Regions from separate parts of the Streptomyces sp. NBC_00400 genome, predicted to be linked through region 2. Evidence: riboswitches for the same ligand, from Rfam matches in the RefSeq annotation. Region 2 holds a riboswitch; the other holds the start of a gene.
The links. Region 2 has a riboswitch for S-adenosylmethionine ahead of thrC (threonine synthase). Riboswitches for the same ligand answer to the same signal wherever they lie in the genome.

Region 1: linked by a shared signal. The riboswitch ahead of OHS81_RS27185 (aminotransferase class V-fold PLP-dependent enzyme) and the one ahead of thrC (threonine synthase) in region 2 are both predicted to bind S-adenosylmethionine.

The regions. Positions count from the first base shown of each region.
Region 1 is NZ_CP107940.1:6,206,099-6,214,487, forward strand. Features, by position in the region: gene ctaE (aa3-type cytochrome oxidase subunit III) at 87-707, shown strand; gene qcrC (cytochrome bc1 complex diheme cytochrome c subunit) at 785-1,594, shown strand; gene qcrA (cytochrome bc1 complex Rieske iron-sulfur subunit) at 1,591-2,655, shown strand; gene qcrB (cytochrome bc1 complex cytochrome b subunit) at 2,652-4,289, shown strand; gene trpD (anthranilate phosphoribosyltransferase) at 4,429-5,493, shown strand; SAM riboswitch class IV at 5,585-5,702, shown strand; gene OHS81_RS27185 (aminotransferase class V-fold PLP-dependent enzyme) at 5,885-7,264, shown strand; gene OHS81_RS27190 (Lrp/AsnC family transcriptional regulator) at 7,825-8,106, opposite strand; gene OHS81_RS27195 (rhomboid family intramembrane serine protease) at 8,103-8,389, opposite strand, start outside.
Region 2 is NZ_CP107940.1:3,284,109-3,292,497, reverse strand. Features, by position in the region: gene OHS81_RS14390 (alpha,alpha-trehalose-phosphate synthase (UDP-forming)) at 224-1,690, opposite strand; gene OHS81_RS14385 (hypothetical protein) at 1,766-2,113, opposite strand; gene OHS81_RS14380 (GntR family transcriptional regulator) at 2,281-3,036, shown strand; gene OHS81_RS14375 (glucosyl-3-phosphoglycerate synthase) at 3,058-4,020, opposite strand; SAM riboswitch class I at 4,190-4,349, shown strand; gene thrC (threonine synthase) at 4,367-5,650, shown strand; gene OHS81_RS14365 (MoaD/ThiS family protein) at 5,773-6,051, shown strand; gene OHS81_RS14360 (cold-shock protein) at 6,475-6,678, shown strand; gene groL (chaperonin GroEL) at 7,116-8,389, shown strand, end outside.

The DNA of each region.
Region 1 (8,389 bases), 2.9 Mb from region 2:
GGAATTGGGCCGTACGAGCAGGGCATACGTCCTTGACACACCGAACGGCACCCCCCGGAGTGAGGGCGGGATAAGCGACCGACATAATGTCGGTCGTGGCGACAGCAACGACAGTAGAAACCGGGCACGCGCACCCGTCGGTCAATCGGCCGAACCTCACCAGCGTCGGAACCATCATCTGGCTGAGTTCCGAGCTGATGTTCTTCGCGGCCCTCTTCGCGATGTACTTCACCCTTCGTTCGGTGACCGGATCCGAGTATTGGAAGGAATCCGCCAGTGCGCTGAATCTTCCGTTCTCCGCGACCAACACCACGATCCTGGTGCTCAGCTCTCTGACCTGCCAGCTCGGCGTTTTCGCGGCCGAGCGGGGCGACGTCAAGAAGCTCCGGGCCTGGTTCGTGGTCACCTTCATCATGGGTGCGATCTTCATCGGCGGTCAGGTCTTCGAGTACACGGAGCTGGTCAAGCACGAGGGCCTGTCGCTCTCGTCCGGCCCGTACGGCTCGGTGTTCTACCTGACCACCGGCTTCCACGGACTGCACGTGACGGGCGGTCTGATCGCCTTCCTGCTGGTCCTGGGCAGGACGTACGCGGCCAAGAGGTTCACCCACACGCAGGCCACCGCGGCCATCGTCGTGTCCTACTACTGGCACTTCGTCGATGTCGTCTGGATCGGCCTCTTCGCCACGATCTACCTGATCCGGTAACCGGTCCGACCGGTACCGCATATCAGACAGACATAGCCAAAGCATCGACGCAGAAGATCCTGACACCGGGGTAATCCGTGAAAAAGCTCTCCGCACGACGGCGCCATCCGCTGGCGGCGCTCGTCGTCCTACTCTTCGCGCTGGCGGTCACTGGGGGGCTGTACGCCGCGTTCGCGCCGGCGGACAAGGCTCAGGCCGATGACACCGCCCAGTCTCTTGCCGTCAAGGAGGGCAAGAAGCTCTTCGCCGTGGGCTGCGCCAGCTGCCACGGCACCGGCGGTCAGGGCACCTCCGACGGCCCGAGCCTGGTCGGCGTGGGCGCCGCAGCCGTGGACTTCCAGGTGGGCACCGGCCGGATGCCGGCCCAGCAGCCCGGCGCCCAGGTGCCGCGGAAGAAGAACATCTACACCAACGCCCAGATCGACCAGCTCGCGGCCTACGTCGCGTCGCTGGGCCCCGGCCCGAGCGTGCCGTCCAAGGAGCAGTACAGCGCCGACGGTGCCGACATCGGCAAGGGCGGCGAGCTGTTCCGCACCAACTGCGCGCAGTGCCACAACTTCACCGGCAAGGGCGGCGCCCTGACCGACGGCAAGTTCGCACCGACGCTCGAAGGCGTGGACCCGAAGCACATCTACGAGGCCATGGAGACCGGCCCGCAGAACATGCCCTCCTTCGGTGACGGCTCGCTGTCGAAGGAGAACAAGAAGGACATCATCGCGTACCTCGGCGCCGTCAACGGCGATGCATCCGAGAGCCCCGGCGGCCTCGACCTCGGCGGTCTCGGTCCGGTCAGTGAGGGTCTCTTCGGCTACATCTTCGGCCTGGGCGCACTGATCGCGGTCGCCATCTGGGTCGCAGCCCGGACTACGAAGGCCAAGAAGTCATGAGCGAGACTGGACGACACGAAGACGTGCCAGAAGAAACCCTTCCCACTGAGCGGGAGACGGCTCACGAAGGCGCGGTGGCCACGGCGGAGAACCCGTTCGCCGACCCGGGCCTGCCGCCCCACGAGCACCGCGCCCAGGACATCGACGAGCGGGCCGCCAGGCGCTCCGAGCGCACCGTGGCGCTGCTCTTCGTGGTGTCGATGGTGGCGACGGTCGCCTTCATCGCCTCCTATGTGGCGATCCCGATCGACAAGATCGTCTTCATCTGGCCGATCGGTCACATCAGCGCGCTGAACTTCGCGCTCGGTCTGACCCTCGGCGCGGCGCTCTTCTGCATCGGCGCCGGTGCGGTCCACTGGGCCCGCACGCTGATGTCGGACGAGGAGGTCGCCGACGAGCGTCACCCGATCGAGGCCGCGCCCGACGTCAAGGCCAAGGTCATGGCGGACTTCGCGGCGGGTGCCAAGGAGTCGCAGATCGGTCGCCGCAAGCTGGTCCGCAACACGATGTTCGGTGCGCTGGCCCTGGTGCCGCTCTCCGGTGTCGTCCTGCTGCGCGACCTCGGCCCGCTGCCCGGGAACAAGCTGCGCACCACGAACTGGAAGAAGGGCGTCCGGCTCGTCAACCAGTCCACCAACCTCCCGCTGCGTCCGGAGGACATCGCGGTCGGCTCCCTGACGTTCGCCAAGCCCGAGGGCCTGGAGGAGAACGACGAGGAGTTCGCCGAGAAGATCGCCAAGGACGCCCTGATGCTCGTGCGGATCCAGCCGCAGGACATCAAGGACAAGCACGAACTCTCCTGGTCGCACGAGGGCATCGTGGCGTACTCGAAGATCTGCACCCACGTGGGTTGCCCGATCAGCCTGTACGAGCAGCAGACGCACCACGTGCTCTGCCCGTGCCACCAGTCCACGTTCGACCTCTCTGACGGTGGTCGGGTGATCTTCGGTCCGGCCGGACACGCCCTGCCGCAGCTGCACATCACGGAGAAGGACGGCTTCCTGGAGGCCGCAAACGGCTTCGAGGAGCCCGTCGGCCCGAGCTTCTGGGAGCGCGGATGAGTAACGAGACAACCGCGACCAGCACACGCCGTGGCCCGGCGCCACGGGGCGAGCGGATCGCGGACTGGGCGGACGGACGGCTGGGCATCTACAGCCTCGCCAAGTCCAACATGCGCAAGATCTTCCCGGACCACTGGTCCTTCATGCTGGGTGAGGTCGCGCTCTACAGCTTCATCATCATCATCCTGACCGGTGTCTACCTGACGCTGTTCTTCCACCCGAGCATGGCCGAGGTGACCTATCACGGTTCCTATGTGCCCATGCAGGGAATCCGGATGACCCAGGCCTTCGAGTCGACGCTGGACATCAGCTTCGACGTGCGCGGCGGCCTGCTCATCCGCCAGATCCACCACTGGGCCGCGCTGGTCTTCCTGGCCGCGATGATGGTCCACATGATGCGGGTGTTCTTCACCGGTGCCTTCCGCAAGCCGCGCGAGGTCAACTGGCTGTTCGGCTTCCTGCTGTTCGTGCTGGGCATGTTCACCGGCTTCACCGGCTACTCGCTCCCCGACGACCTGCTCTCCGGCACCGGCGTGCGGTTCATCGAGGGCGTCATCCTGGCGATGCCGCTGGTCGGTTCGTACCTGCAGTTCTTCATCTTCGGCGGGGAGTTCCCGGGGCACGACATCATCCCGCGGTTCTTCACGGTGCACGTCCTGCTGCTGCCGGGCATCATGCTCGGCCTGCTGGTGGCGCACCTGATCCTGGTCTTCTACCACAAGCACACCCAGTTCCCGGGTGCCGGCAAGACCAACAACAACGTCGTGGGCATGCCGCTGCTGCCGGTCTACATGGCCAAGGCCGGAGGCTTCTTCTTCCTGGTCTTCGGTGTGATCGCCGCGATCGCCGCGATCGCCAGCATCAACCCGGTGTGGGCCATCGGCCCCTACCGCCCCGACCAGGTGTCCACCGGCGCCCAGCCCGACTGGTACATGGGCTTCGCCGAGGGTCTGGTGCGTGTCATGCCGGGCTGGGAGTGGAACTTCTGGGGCCACACCCTCAACCTGGGCGTGCTGATCCCGATCCTGGTCTTCCCGCTGGTCCTGGTCGCGATCGCGGTCTACCCGTTCGTCGAGTCCTGGGTCCGCGGTGACAAGCGCGAGCACCACATCCTGGACCGCCCGCGCAACGTCCCGACCCGTACCGGCTTCGGTGTGGCCTGGCTGGTCGCGTACTTCGTGATGCTGATCGGTGGCGGCAACGACCTGTGGGCCACCCACTTCCACCTGTCGATCAACTCGATCACCTGGTTCGTCCGGATCGCGTTCTTCGTCGGGCCGGTGCTGGCCTTCATCGCCACCAAGCGGATCTGCCTGGGTCTGCAGCGCCGCGACAAGGACAAGGTGCTGCACGGCCGCGAGTCCGGCATCATCAAGCGCCTGCCGCACGGTGAGTTCATCGAGGTCCACGAGCCGCTCGACCAGGAGCAGCTGCACGTGCTCACCCAGCACGAGCAGCCCACGCCGCTCGAGCTCGGCCCCGAGGTCGACGAGAACGGTGTGGCACGCAAGGTGTCGCGCTCGCAGAAGCTGCGGGCCAAGCTCTCCAAGACCTACTACGGCGAGGACAACGTCATCGCCAAGCCCACGGTCGAGGAGTACAAGGAGATCACCAGCGGCCACGGCCACCACTGATCACCTCGGCGCCTCATGGCGCACCGTAGGAGCACGCCACCCAGAGGGCCCCGTCCGTTGATCGGACGGGGCCCTCCGGCCTGCCCGGCGGCTCGATAGGGTGAACGCACAAGCAGGAGACAAATCAGGAGTGTGGACCATGAACGTTGCGACCCCCCTCGGCGGCGACAGCGTGGCGGCCCACACCTGGCCGGGCATCCTCAACGCCCTGCTCGACGGCCGGGACCTCGCCGCGGAGGACACCGCTTGGGCGATGGACCGGATCATGCGGGGCGAGGCCGGCGACGCCCAGATCGCCGGTTTCGCGGTGGCGCTGCGGGCCAAGGGCGAGACCGTCGCCGAGATCTCCGGGCTCGTCCGGACCATGTACGAGCACGCCCGGCTGATCGAGGTGCCGGGACCGAGCGTGGACATCGTCGGCACCGGCGGCGACGGCGCCAAGACGGTCAACATCTCCACGATGTCCTCGATCGTGGTGGCCGGCACCGGAGCGAAGGTCGTCAAGCACGGCAACCGCGCGGCCTCCTCGGCCAGCGGCGCCTCCGACGTGCTGGAGAAGCTCGGCGTCAATCTCGACCTCACCCCGCAGCGGGTCACCGAGGTCGCCCGAGAAGCGGGCATCACCTTCTGCTTCGCGGTGAAGTTCCACCCCGCGCTGCGGCACGTCGCCAACGCCCGGGGCCAGCTCGGCATCCGGACGACGTTCAACGTGCTGGGCCCACTGACCAACCCCGCGAAGGTCCGCGCCCAGGCGACCGGGGTCGCGGACGCCCGGATGGCGCCGATCCTGGCCGGGGTGCTCGCCGAGCGCGGCTCGTCGGCGCTGGTCTTCCGCGGTGACGACGGCCTGGACGAGCTGACCACCACCGCGACCTCCCGGGTCTGGATCGTCCGGGACGGCACGGTGCGCGAGGAGTCCTTCGACCCGCGGGACGTGGGCATCGACCTGGTGCCGGTGGAGGCGCTGCGCGGCGCGGACGCGTCGTACAACGCGGAGGTGGCCCGCCGGCTGCTGGACGGGGAGACCGGCCCGGTGCGCGATGCGGTGCTGCTGAACTCCGCGGCGGCGCTGGTCGCGCTGGAGCCCTCCGACGCCCCGCTGGCCGAGCAGATCCGGGCCGGTATCGACAAAGCCGCCGCCGCGATCGACTCGGGGGCGGCGCGGCAGGCCCTGGAGCGCTGGGTGACCGCCAGCAACACCTGAGCGCCCGGTGACACAGAGTGTGACGCAAGCCCCGTTCCGCCATCCGGACCGGGGCTTGCGTGATGTTGCCCGTATGGCATGATTCTGCGCAGGTCACGAGTGACAGCGATGCAGGCCCCGGCCCGCTGTCCGGCAACCCTCCTTCCGTGGCGGGGTGCCCCGGGTGATGACCAGGCCGTAGGCAGCGAGGTCTGCGGCAAGCGCGGATCCCTCGCCAGGGATCCTGGTCCCCGAGGGAGAACTTCCGTGAATCAGCGAATGCGATAGGGCTCGACGGCCCCTTTTCCGCATCCCTTTTTCCTTTCCGCTGCGGCGTCCTGCCGTGCGCTGTGCGCGCACCTGACGCGTTCCGCCCCGCAGCGAATTCACTTACTTCTTACGGGAGTTCGCCATGTCCGTTTCCGCCGTTGCCGCCGACCGCTCCGTCTGTGCCCCGCTGCCCGTCCTCGGCCGGGACGTCCGCGTCCCGCTGGTGACCGGCGGCGAGGTCGACTACGCCGCGCTGGACTACGCCGCCAGCGCCCCCGCGCTGCAGCGGGTCTGGGACGACGTGGCGGCCTACGCCCCGTACTACGGCAGCGTGCACCGCGGCGCCGGGTACCTCTCGCAGCTCTCCACCGACCTCTTCGAGAACAGCCGCCGGACCATCGCGGAGTTCCTGGGGTGCGGAGACGAGGATCAGGTGGTCTTCACTCGCTCGACCACGGACTCGCTGAACCTCCTCGCGGCGGTACTCCCCGAGAACACCCGGGTGTTCGTCTTCGAGACCGAGCACCACGCCTCGCTGCTGCCGTGGGAGCAGCGCGCGGACGTCACCGTGACCTACCTCAACGCGCCGCGCACCCCGCAGCAGGCGGTGGACACCCTGGAGAAGGCGCTGGCCGAGCGCGACCCCTACGGCCCGGCGCTGGTCTGTGTGACCGGTGCGTCGAACGTGACCGGTGAGCTGTGGCCGGTGCGGGAGCTGGCGGCCGCCGCGCACGCGCACGGTGCGCGGATCGTGCTGGACGCGGCTCAGCTCGTCCCGCATCACCCCGTGGACATCGCGGAGCTGGACGTCGACTGGGTCGCCTTCTCCGGCCACAAGCTGTACGCCCCGTTCGGCGCCGGTGTGCTGGCCGGCCGCGCGGACTGGCTGCAGGACGCCGCCCCGTATCTGGCCGGCGGCGGCGCCAGCCGCAAGGTCTCCCGGCGCACGGACGGCGGGGTGGACGTCGAGTGGCACACCACCGCCGCCCGTCACGAGGCCGGTTCGCCCAACGTCATCGGCGCCTACGCCATCGCCTCGGCCTGCCAGGCCCTGACCGAGGCCGGTTTCGAGGACCTGGCCGCCCGCGAGCAGGTGCTGATCACCCGGGTGCGGGAGGGCCTGGCCGAGGTGCCCGAGGTGAACGTGCTCTCGCTCTTCGGCGAGGACGCGGCGCGGGTGGGCGTCTTCTCCTTCGTCGTCGAGGGCTGGAACAGCTCGCACTTCGCCGCGGCGCTGTCGGCGGAGTACGGCATCGGCGTCCGCGACGGCCTGTTCTGCGCGCACCCCCTCGTCCGCACCCTCCTGGGCAGCGAACCGCAGGACCCGGGAGAGTGCGGCGCCCCGGAGGCGGCCCCCGGCGAGCGCTCCCTGAACGCCATCCGCGTCAGCGTGGGCGTTGGCACGCCGGATGAGCACGTCGAACGCTTTGTCCGAGCGGTCAAGGAACTGGTCGCGAACGGCGCCCGCTGGAACTACCAGACGGAGGACGGCCGTTGCGTTCCCGCGCGAAGCGCGGTTTGAATCCCACGTTTTTGGCTTTCCCGCCGTGGTGGTTTCTCGCCGTTGCGCCTGGCGGCGGGCCAGGTCCGCTGCGCGGGGCTGTGGGTGCGGTGACGGGCCTGCGGGGCCGGTGTGTGGGACTGCTTCGCTTTACGTCCCACACACCGGCCCCTCCGGCCCGTCCCCTCCCGTGGGTGAGTAAGTGAACGTGGGTGGGGGCGGGCCACGGTTGTAGCCGTGCGGCCCCTACTGGTCATTCAGGGCAACCCATTTTCATGGGATCACGAGGCGCACTAGACCACCTGGATGCACCCCCACCTGGCCTTTTCTCACCCCCAACGGGAGGGGACGGGCCGGAGCGGGTGGGGTGCCGGACGTAAAGCGAAGCAGTCCGGCACCCCACCCGCGGAGGTCCGTCACCGCACCCCGACAGCCCCGCGCAGCGGACCGGCCCGCCGCAGGCGCAATGGCGAGAAAGCCAAAAACGGGCCGAGGCAAAGCGCAGCGAACCGGCCCGCCGCAGGCGAAAAGAAGAGAAACCCCCACGGCGGGAAAGCCGAAAACGCAGGAAAAGACACTCGCTACGCGTCGAGCCCAATCGCAAAGGCAGCCTCAAGGTCATGCTGCGAATACGTGCGGAACGCAATATGCGTCTCGGTGGAGGCGACGCCGGGGACCTTGCTGATGCGGCCGGGGATGACGTCCGCGAGGTCGTCGTGGGCGGCGACCCGCACCATGGCGATCAGGTCGTGGGCGCCGGTGACCGAGTAGACCTCGCTGACCCCTTCCAGCGCGGCGATCTTCTCGGCGATCTCCGGGATCTGGTCCACGTTGGTCTTGATGAGCACGATCGACGTGATCACGGCTGGCTCTCTCCCTCGGTCGCCCGGTCATCTCCCCTGGTGGCCCCCACACTATCCCTCCGGTAGCGGGCCCAGGCGTACAGGAAGCCGAGCGTGAAGCCGATGACATGGGCGAGGTAGGCGACGCCGGGACCGCGGGGGTCGTCCTGCGCGGCCTGCCACTGGAGGAAGAACCAGAACAGCAGCACGATCCAGGCGGGGAAGCGCAGCGGCAGGAAGAAGAGGAACGGGAAGAGGCTGGTGACCCGGGCCGTGGGGAACAGGAAGAGGAAGGCGCCGAGGA
Region 2 (8,389 bases):
GGACCGTCACCGTGACCGGCCCGGTGGCGCCGGGCTGCGTCCATACCCGGATCGTGCCCCGCTCCCCGGCCGGTACGACACGCGGCCATGCCGTGGCCGGGCCGTGAAACCGACACCTGCCGCCCTGCGGCCGTAGGCGGAGTGGACAGCTCGCCGACGTCGGGCCGTCCCGAGGAGTCGTGGGCGAGGTGGAACGTGCGCGGTGGGGGGTCGTAGACCGGCTCTAGGAGAGGCCGAGTCCGTCCGAGGCGTCCTCCTTCAGCGCCCGCAACTGCTCCAGGAACCACTGCGCCGGCGGCAGCGCCGTGGCGGCAGCGGCCAGCCGCGCCGTGCGTTCGCCGCGTTCCCAGGCCTCCATCATCAGCGCCTCGTGCAGCGCCCGCGCGGTGTCGCTGACGTCGTACGGATTGACCGTGAGGGCGTCCTCGCCCAGCTCCTCGTGCGCCCCGGCCTCCCGGGAGAGCACCAGCGCACAGCCGTGATCGGAGACCACCGGGATCTCCTTCGCGACCAGGTTCATCCCGTCCCGGATCGGGTTGACCAGCGCCACATCCGCCAGCCGGTACGCGGCCAGCGAGCGCGCGAAGTCATCCTTCACATGCAGCACGACCGGTCGCCAACTCTCCGTGCCGTACTCGGCGTTGATCTCCTCGGCGAGCCGTCCGACCTGCGCCGTGTACTCCCGGTAGACGGCCAGGTCCTGGCGCGAGGGATAGGCGAAGGCGACATGCACGACACGCCCGTGCCACGACGGGTGCCCGGCCAGGAGCTCGCGGTAGGCGAGCAGCCCCCGCACGATGTTCTTCGACAGCTCGGTCCGGTCCACCCGGACGACGGCCTTGCGCGCCGTCCCGTCCGGCCCCGTGCCGACCTGCTCCCGCAGGGTGACCAGCCGCTCCTGGACGTCCGCCTGCTGCGACCGCTCCCGCAGGAACCCGGCGTCCGCCCCGAGCCCGTGCACCCCGATCAGGGTGCCCTCGGTGCCGCCGGTCACCTCGGCGCAGCAGGCGCGGAACGCATTCGCCCAGCGGTGGGTGAGGAACCCCAGCCGGTCGGCGCCCAGCATCCCCCGCAACAACTGCTCGGCGATGTCGTCCGGCAGCATCCGGAAGTACTCCGGCGGCGCCCATGGCGTGTGCGAGAAATGGGCGATCCGTACGTCGGGCCGCAGCGCCCGCAGCATCCCCGGGACCAGCGAAAGGTGGTAGTCCTGCACCAGCACCGCCGCACCCTCGGCGGCCTCGTCGGCGAGCGCCTGGGCGAAGGCACGGTTGTAGGCCTCGTACGACGCCCACTGCGCCCGGAACTCCGCATCGAAGACCGGCTCCAGCGGGGTCTGGTACAGCATGTGGTGGACGAACCACAGCACGGAGTTCGCGATGCCGTTGTAGGCGGCGGCATGCACCCCGGCCGGAATATCCAGCATCCGCACACGCTGCCCGCCGGTGTCACCCGGCTCCAGCGCACCACCCGTCCGCCGTACGGCCTCCCGGTCGCCGTCACCCAGCGCCGCACACACCCACACCGCATCGGTATCGGGCCCGATGGCCGACAGCCCGGACACCAGCCCGCCCCCGCCCCGCTTGGCGGTGAGCGTGCCGTCCTCCGCCAGGCCGTAGGAGACCGGCCCGCGATTGGACGCGACCAGAACCTCGGCACCCGCTGGTGCCGCACTGCGCTCGGAGACCATGTCGCGAAGGTAACCCGCGACAGATCCGCGCAAACGCACGGAAGCGGCCAAGAGGCGCGGGCGGGGGAATGCTCCTCAGTCGTCGCCCGGCCGGAATGCGTCGAGGGGCAACGACGGTTCACCCTCCGCGGGTTCCGGATGCCCGCAGTCGAGACGGTCGCCGCGGCTGCGGGAGATACGCAGCGTGTCGCCGAGCGCGCCCGTCAAGCAGCAGGCCGGAAAGCGTAGTTCGGGTGCGGTGGTCCTGTTGTCGCGGAGGAGAGCACGGGCGTGCCCCAGGAGGACCTCACCGGATGCGAGCTGGGCGCGCTCAATGGCGTCCGCTTGCCGGGTGACCGGGCCGTCCCCCTCGGAGAGCAGGTAGCACGGTTTCCCCTCCGGGCTTGACCAGGGAAGCAGGCGTGGACGCGCAGGATGCGTCATGTCGGCTCCAGCTCTCTAGAGAAGTTGGATCGCTACACATTGAATCGAAGTGGATGCATAGCGTCAACTAGTTCTCTAGAGATGTTGAGGTTGGGGGAGATGGCGACGCCGTGGCACTCGAACAGATCTCTAGGATGTCTAGAGATCGCCAGGAGGGATGCATCGCCATGGCCGCACAGGAGAGCTCGTCGCCCAAGTACCGCCGGATCGCCGACGCTCTGAAGCAGGCGATTGCGGAGGGCGAGTTCCGGCCCGGAGACCGGCTGCCCGGGGAGAACGAGCTGATGGACCGGCACGGCGTGGCGCGGATGACGGCCCGGCAGGCGCTCGGTGTGCTCACCTCGGAGGGGCTTGCCGATGCCCGCAAGGGTGCCGGGGTCTTCGTGCGGGCGTTCCAGCCGATCCGGCGCCGTGGCGTCCCGCGCTTGGCCCGGGAGCAATGGGGTGAGGGACGGTCGGTCTGGTCGGCCGATGTCCCGGATCGTGACCTGGTGGTGGACGAGGTCACCGTGGGCGAGGAGCCGGCTCCTGAAACCGTCGCGGCGCAGCTCGGCATGACGCCGGGAGACGCCGTGATCGTGCGGCGCCGCAGGTTCGTGCTCGACGGTAAGCCGGTGTTGCTGTCCACCTCCTCCCTCCCCGCTGCTCTTGTCGCGGGATCGGCGATCACGCAGCCGGATACCGGGGCCGGCGGCACCTACGCCCGGCTCGCCGAGCTGGGTGCGGGGCCCGCCCGCTTCAGGGAAGAGGTGCGCTCACGCATGCCGACGCCGGAGGAGGCCGACCGGCTGCGCCTTCCGGCGGGCACGCCCGTCATCCTCATCAGCCGCACGGCCGTGACCGCGGACGGGCGGACCGTCGAGGTCAACGAGATGATCCTTGACTCGTCCGCCTACGTGCTGGAGTACGACTTCGACGCCTGAGCGCTCAGGCTGCGCGGGCCCTCACGCCGCCCGCCGCTCCGCATACTCCGGGATTTCGGCCATCGGGGGGCGCTCCTCGGTGTCCACGTCCGTCGTGCGGGGGACGAAGCCGTCGTCGCCGCGGTCGAACTGGGTGAGCCGGGGGCGTACCAAGTGGCCGCGGGTCAGGCGGAGTTGGGCGGTGCGGTAGATCGCGGCGGCCATCCGGCCGAGGGCCTGGCCGTCCTGGTGGCGGTGTTTGCGGACGCCGACGTCGACCTGGGCGAGGGCGTCGAGGCCGACGGTGTGCAGGGCGTCGACGAGCAGGCCGAGCTCGACGCCGTAGCCGACGGGGAAGGGGAGGCGTTCCAGGAGGGAGCGGCGGGCCGCGTACTCGCCGCCCAGCGGCTGGACGAAGCCGGCCAGCTGCGGCCAGTGGAGATTGAGGAGGGGGCGGGCCACCAGCTCGGTCACCCGGCCGCCCTGGCCGGCCCCGGCGCCTTCGACCCCGGTCTCCAGCGGACGGTCGTACATCGCCTTCACGAACTGGATGTCGGGATCGGTCAGCAGCGGGCCGACGATCCCGGAGACGAAGGAGGAGGAGAATTCGCGCAGGTCGGCGTCGATGAAGCAGACGATGTCGCCGGTGGTGGCCAGCAGGGAACGCCACAGCACCTCGCCCTTGCCGGGGAGGGCCGGCAGCCGCGGCAGGACGCTGTCGCGGGGGACGACCCGGGCGCCGGCCGCCGCGGCGGCCTCGGCGGTGCGGTCGGTGGAGCCGGAGTCCAGCACGATCAGCTCATCGACGAGCGGGACCGCGCCGGTCATCAGCTCGGCGCGGATCACCGCCACGATCGCCCCGACCGTGGCCTCCTCGTCGAGGGCGGGCAGTACGACACTGACCGTGCGGCCCGTCCGGTGCTTCGCCTCCAGCAGCTGCCCCAGCGGGCGGTCCGCGGCGGACCAGGAGCGGCTGCTCAGCCAGCGCTCCACCTCTTCCAGCACGTCTACGACTCCTCGGTCGCCGCCGGATCGGCGGCCTTGTGATCCATCTCGCGGTTCGGACGACTATCTCAACCGTCAGTGCCGTCGGTTACAGTCTTGAACAACGCGGATGACCGTCGCATGTCGGGGTCCGCGCCACAAACGCCTGGGTTTCGGCCCAGCGCCATACCGCTCATCCAGAGGGGCAGAGGGATACGGCCCGTTGAAGCCCCGGCAACCCTCCAGCCGGTCTTGCCGCAAGGACGATGATCGTCCCGCGCGCGAGGCTCCCGGCTAGGGAAGGTGCCAAATCCGTCTCGTGGCGAGATTCGCCGCGAGGAAGATGAGGAGAAAGGGCCTCGCCTCCATGGCTGTGCAAGTCACCGAAAACACCCCCACCGTCGCTCTGGGCCCCGCCGCAGCCCTGTCCTGCCGCGAGTGCGGACAGCGCTTCGCGCTCGGCCCGATCTTCGCGTGCCAGGAATGTTTCGGGCCGCTCGAAGTCGCGTACGACCTGCCGAGCGGCGACCCCGAGGGCCTGCGGAAGCAGATCGAGGCCGGTCCGGACAACATCTGGCGCTACGCCCCGCTGCTGCCCGTCCCCGCCGACGTCGCCGACAAGCCCAACCTGAACCCCGGCTTCACCAAGCTCGTCCAGGCCGACCGGCTCGCCGCCGAGCTGGGCGTCACCGGCGGTCTGTACGTCAAGGACGACTCGGGCAACCCGACGCACTCCTTCAAGGACCGCGTCGTGGCGATCGCCGTCGAGGCCGCCCGCGCCTTCGGCTTCACCACCCTCTCCTGCTCCTCGACCGGCAACCTTGCCGGTGCGGTCGGCGCCGCGGCGCGCCGCGCCGGTTTCCAGTCCTGCGTGTTCATCCCGCACGACCTGGAGGCCGGCAAGGTCGTCATGGCCGCGGTCTACGGCGGTGACCTGGTCGGCATCGAGGGCAACTACGACGACGTCAACCGCTTCTGCTCCGAGCTCATCGGCGACCCGCTCGGCGAGGGCTGGGGCTTCGTCAACGTCAATCTGCGCCCCTACTACGGCGAGGGTTCCAAGACCCTCGCGTACGAGATCTGCGAGCAGCTGGGCTGGCGGCTCCCGGACCAGATCGTCATCCCGATCGCGTCCGGCTCGCAGCTCACGAAGATCGACAAGGGGCTCAAGGAGCTGATCGCCCTCGGCCTGGTCGAGGACAAGCCGTACAAGATCTTCGGTGCCCAGGCGGAGGGCTGCTCCCCGGTGTCCACGGCCTTCAAGGCCGGGCAGGACGTGGTGCGCCCGCAGAAGCCGAAGACCATCGCCAAGTCGCTGGCGATCGGCAACCCGGCCGACGGCCCGTACGTGCTCGACATCGCCCGCCGCACGGGCGGCGCCGTCGAGGACGTCAACGACGAGCAGATCGTGGACGCGATCAAGCTGCTGGCCAGGACGGAAGGCATCTTCGCGGAGACCGCGGGCGGGGTGACCGTCGGCGTGACCAAGAAGCTGATCGAGGACGGTGTGCTCGACCCGTCCCTGACGACCGTCGTCCTGAACACCGGTGACGGCCTCAAGACGCTGGACGCGGTCGCCCCGACCTCCGGGCCCACGGCCACGATCCGTCCGGACCTGGACGCGTTCCGCGCGGCCGGCCTGGCCGGCTGAGGCCGCCGGCCCCGTCCGCGCACGGGGCCGCGCCACCTCCGCCGCGAGGCTGCCGGCCCGTCCGCCACGAGGCCGGCCACCGTCCCCGAACTCGTACTCCGCAATACCCGGAAGGCAGAACCATGAGCGTGAAGGTCCGCATCCCCACCATCCTCCGCACGTACACCGGCGGCCAGGCCGAGGTCGCCGCCGAGGGCGCGACCCTCTCCGAGGTGATCGCCGACCTGGAGCAGAACCACCAGGGCATCGCCGCCCGTGTGCTCGACGACGCCGGCAAGCTGCGCCGCTTCGTGAACGTCTACGTCAACGACGACGATGTGCGCTTCGAGCAGGGCCTTGAGACGCCGACCCCGGACGGTGCGGGCGTCTCGATCATTCCGGCGGTCGCCGGAGGCTGCTGATTTGCGCCAATTCTTGGCCTGCTTGACCGGAATTGCCCCGTCCGCCAGAAAGCGGACGGGGCAATTCCATGTTGTGAAAGGAGATACCATTGGGGTGATACCCCTCCGCTATAGCGCGCGCGTGTGCCGAACGCATATGAGATCGCGGTCAGTTGTGCCCAAAGTGTGGGCAACATTTGTCGCTTAGGTGAGCTATGCCCGGCCCGACTTGCCCGGGAGAACCGGGATTTCGCCGCATATAGCCGATTCTCCGGCCCCAGATTTCTCGTCCGATTGACCTGTTGCGCTGGGCATCTGTGCAGATACATTCAGCGGCGGTCGACGCGTTCCGGCGCACACCCCACAGGGCTTTCATGGGGTGAGGTCTGACCCGGGTCCGCGGAGTGCGGTCCTGCGCAAGGGCCAGTAATAGGGGAGTTAGGCATGGCTCAGGGCACCGTCAAGTGGTTCAACGCGGAGAAGGGGTACGGCTTCATCGCGGTCGACGGTGGTGCGGATGTTTTCGTCCACTACAGCGCGATCCAGATGGACGGTTACCGCACCCTTGAGGAGGGTCAGCGGGTCGAGTTCGAGATCTCGCAGGGCCAGAAGGGACCGCAGGCGGACATGGTCCGGGTGGCCGGCTGAGGCGCCGACCGACTGCTGCGTAGTGAAGGCCCGTACCCCTGAGGGGTGCGGGCCTTCTGCTGTCTGTTTGTTCATTGTTCATTGTTCGCCGGCGGTCGGCGGCTGTCCGCTGTTGGCGGACAGTGGGCAGCGGACGGTGGGCGGGGTGGCGGACGGCCGGGCAGGTGGGCGGCCCCGGGGGCCTGCGCTCACCCGTCACCCACCCGCCACTCGGGCGCCACCCCGATGGGAGGCATCTTCGAAGCCGCCTTGCACTCAAGGGGTGCGAGTGCTAATCATTGCGTTAGCACTCTCCCAGTGAGAGTGACAAAGAAGGACCGGGTCGGTGAGGCCCGTAGGCCGGGTGGGGCAAGGAACCACGCAGGTCTGCAGGTCGTCCGTCGCGGGCGCCAGCCAGGTCCGGAGCAATCCACCCCAGTCCGGGAGGACCACTTCACATGGCCAAGATCATCGCGTTCGACGAGGAGGCACGGCGCGGTCTCGAGCGCGGGATGAACCAGCTCGCCGACGCCGTCAAGGTCACCCTCGGCCCCAAGGGCCGCAACGTCGTCCTCGAGAAGAAGTGGGGCGCCCCCACGATCACCAACGATGGTGTATCCATCGCCAAGGAGATCGAGCTCGAGGACCCGTACGAGAAGATCGGCGCCGAGCTGGTCAAGGAGGTCGCGAAGAAGACGGACGACGTCGCCGGTGACGGCACGACGACCGCGACCGTCCTGGCCCAGGCTCTGGTCCGCGAGGGCCTGCGCAACGTCGCCGCCGGCGCCAACCCGATGGCCCTCAAGCGCGGCATCGAGCGTGCCGTCGAGGCCGTCTCCGCCGCCCTGCTGGAGCAGGCCAAGGACGTGGAGACCAAGGAGCAGATCGCTTCGACCGCCTCCATCTCCGCCGCTGACACCCAGATCGGCGAGCTGATCGCCGAGGCCATGGACAAGGTCGGCAAGGAAGGCGTCATCACCGTCGAGGAGTCCCAGACCTTCGGTCTGGAGCTGGAACTCACCGAGGGTATGCGCTTCGACAAGGGCTACATCTCGGCGTACTTCGCGACCGACATGGAGCGCATGGAAGCCGCGCTCGACGACCCGTACATCCTGATCGTCAACTCGAAGATCAGCAACGTGAAGGACCTGCTCCCGCTCCTGGAGAAGGTCATGCAGTCGGGCAAGCCGCTGCTGATCATCGCCGAGGACGTCGAGGGCGAGGCCCTGTCGACCCTGGTCGTCAACAAGATCCGTGGCACCTTCAAGTCCGTCGCCGTCAAGGCCCCGGGCTTCGGTGACCGCCGCAAGGCCATGCTCGGCGACATCGCCATCCTCACCGGTGGCACCGTCATCTCCGAGGAGGTCGGCCTCAAGCTGGAGAACGCCGGTCTCGAACTGCTCGGCCGCGCCCGCAAGGTCGTCATCACCAAGGACGAGACCACCATCGTCGACGGTGCCGGTGACAGCGAGCAGGTCCAGGGCCGGGTCAACCAGATCCGCGCCGAGATCGAGAACAGCGACTCGGACTACGACCGCGAGAAGCTCCAGGAGCGTCTGGCGAAGCTGGCCGGCGGCGTGGCCGTCATCAAGGCCGGTGCCGCCACCGAGGTCGAGCTCAAGGAGCGCAAGCACCGCATCGAGGACGCCGTTCGCAACGCGAAGGCGGCCGTCGAAGAGGGCATCGTCGCCGGCGGTGGCGTGGCCCTGCTCCAGGCCTCCTCGGTCTTCGA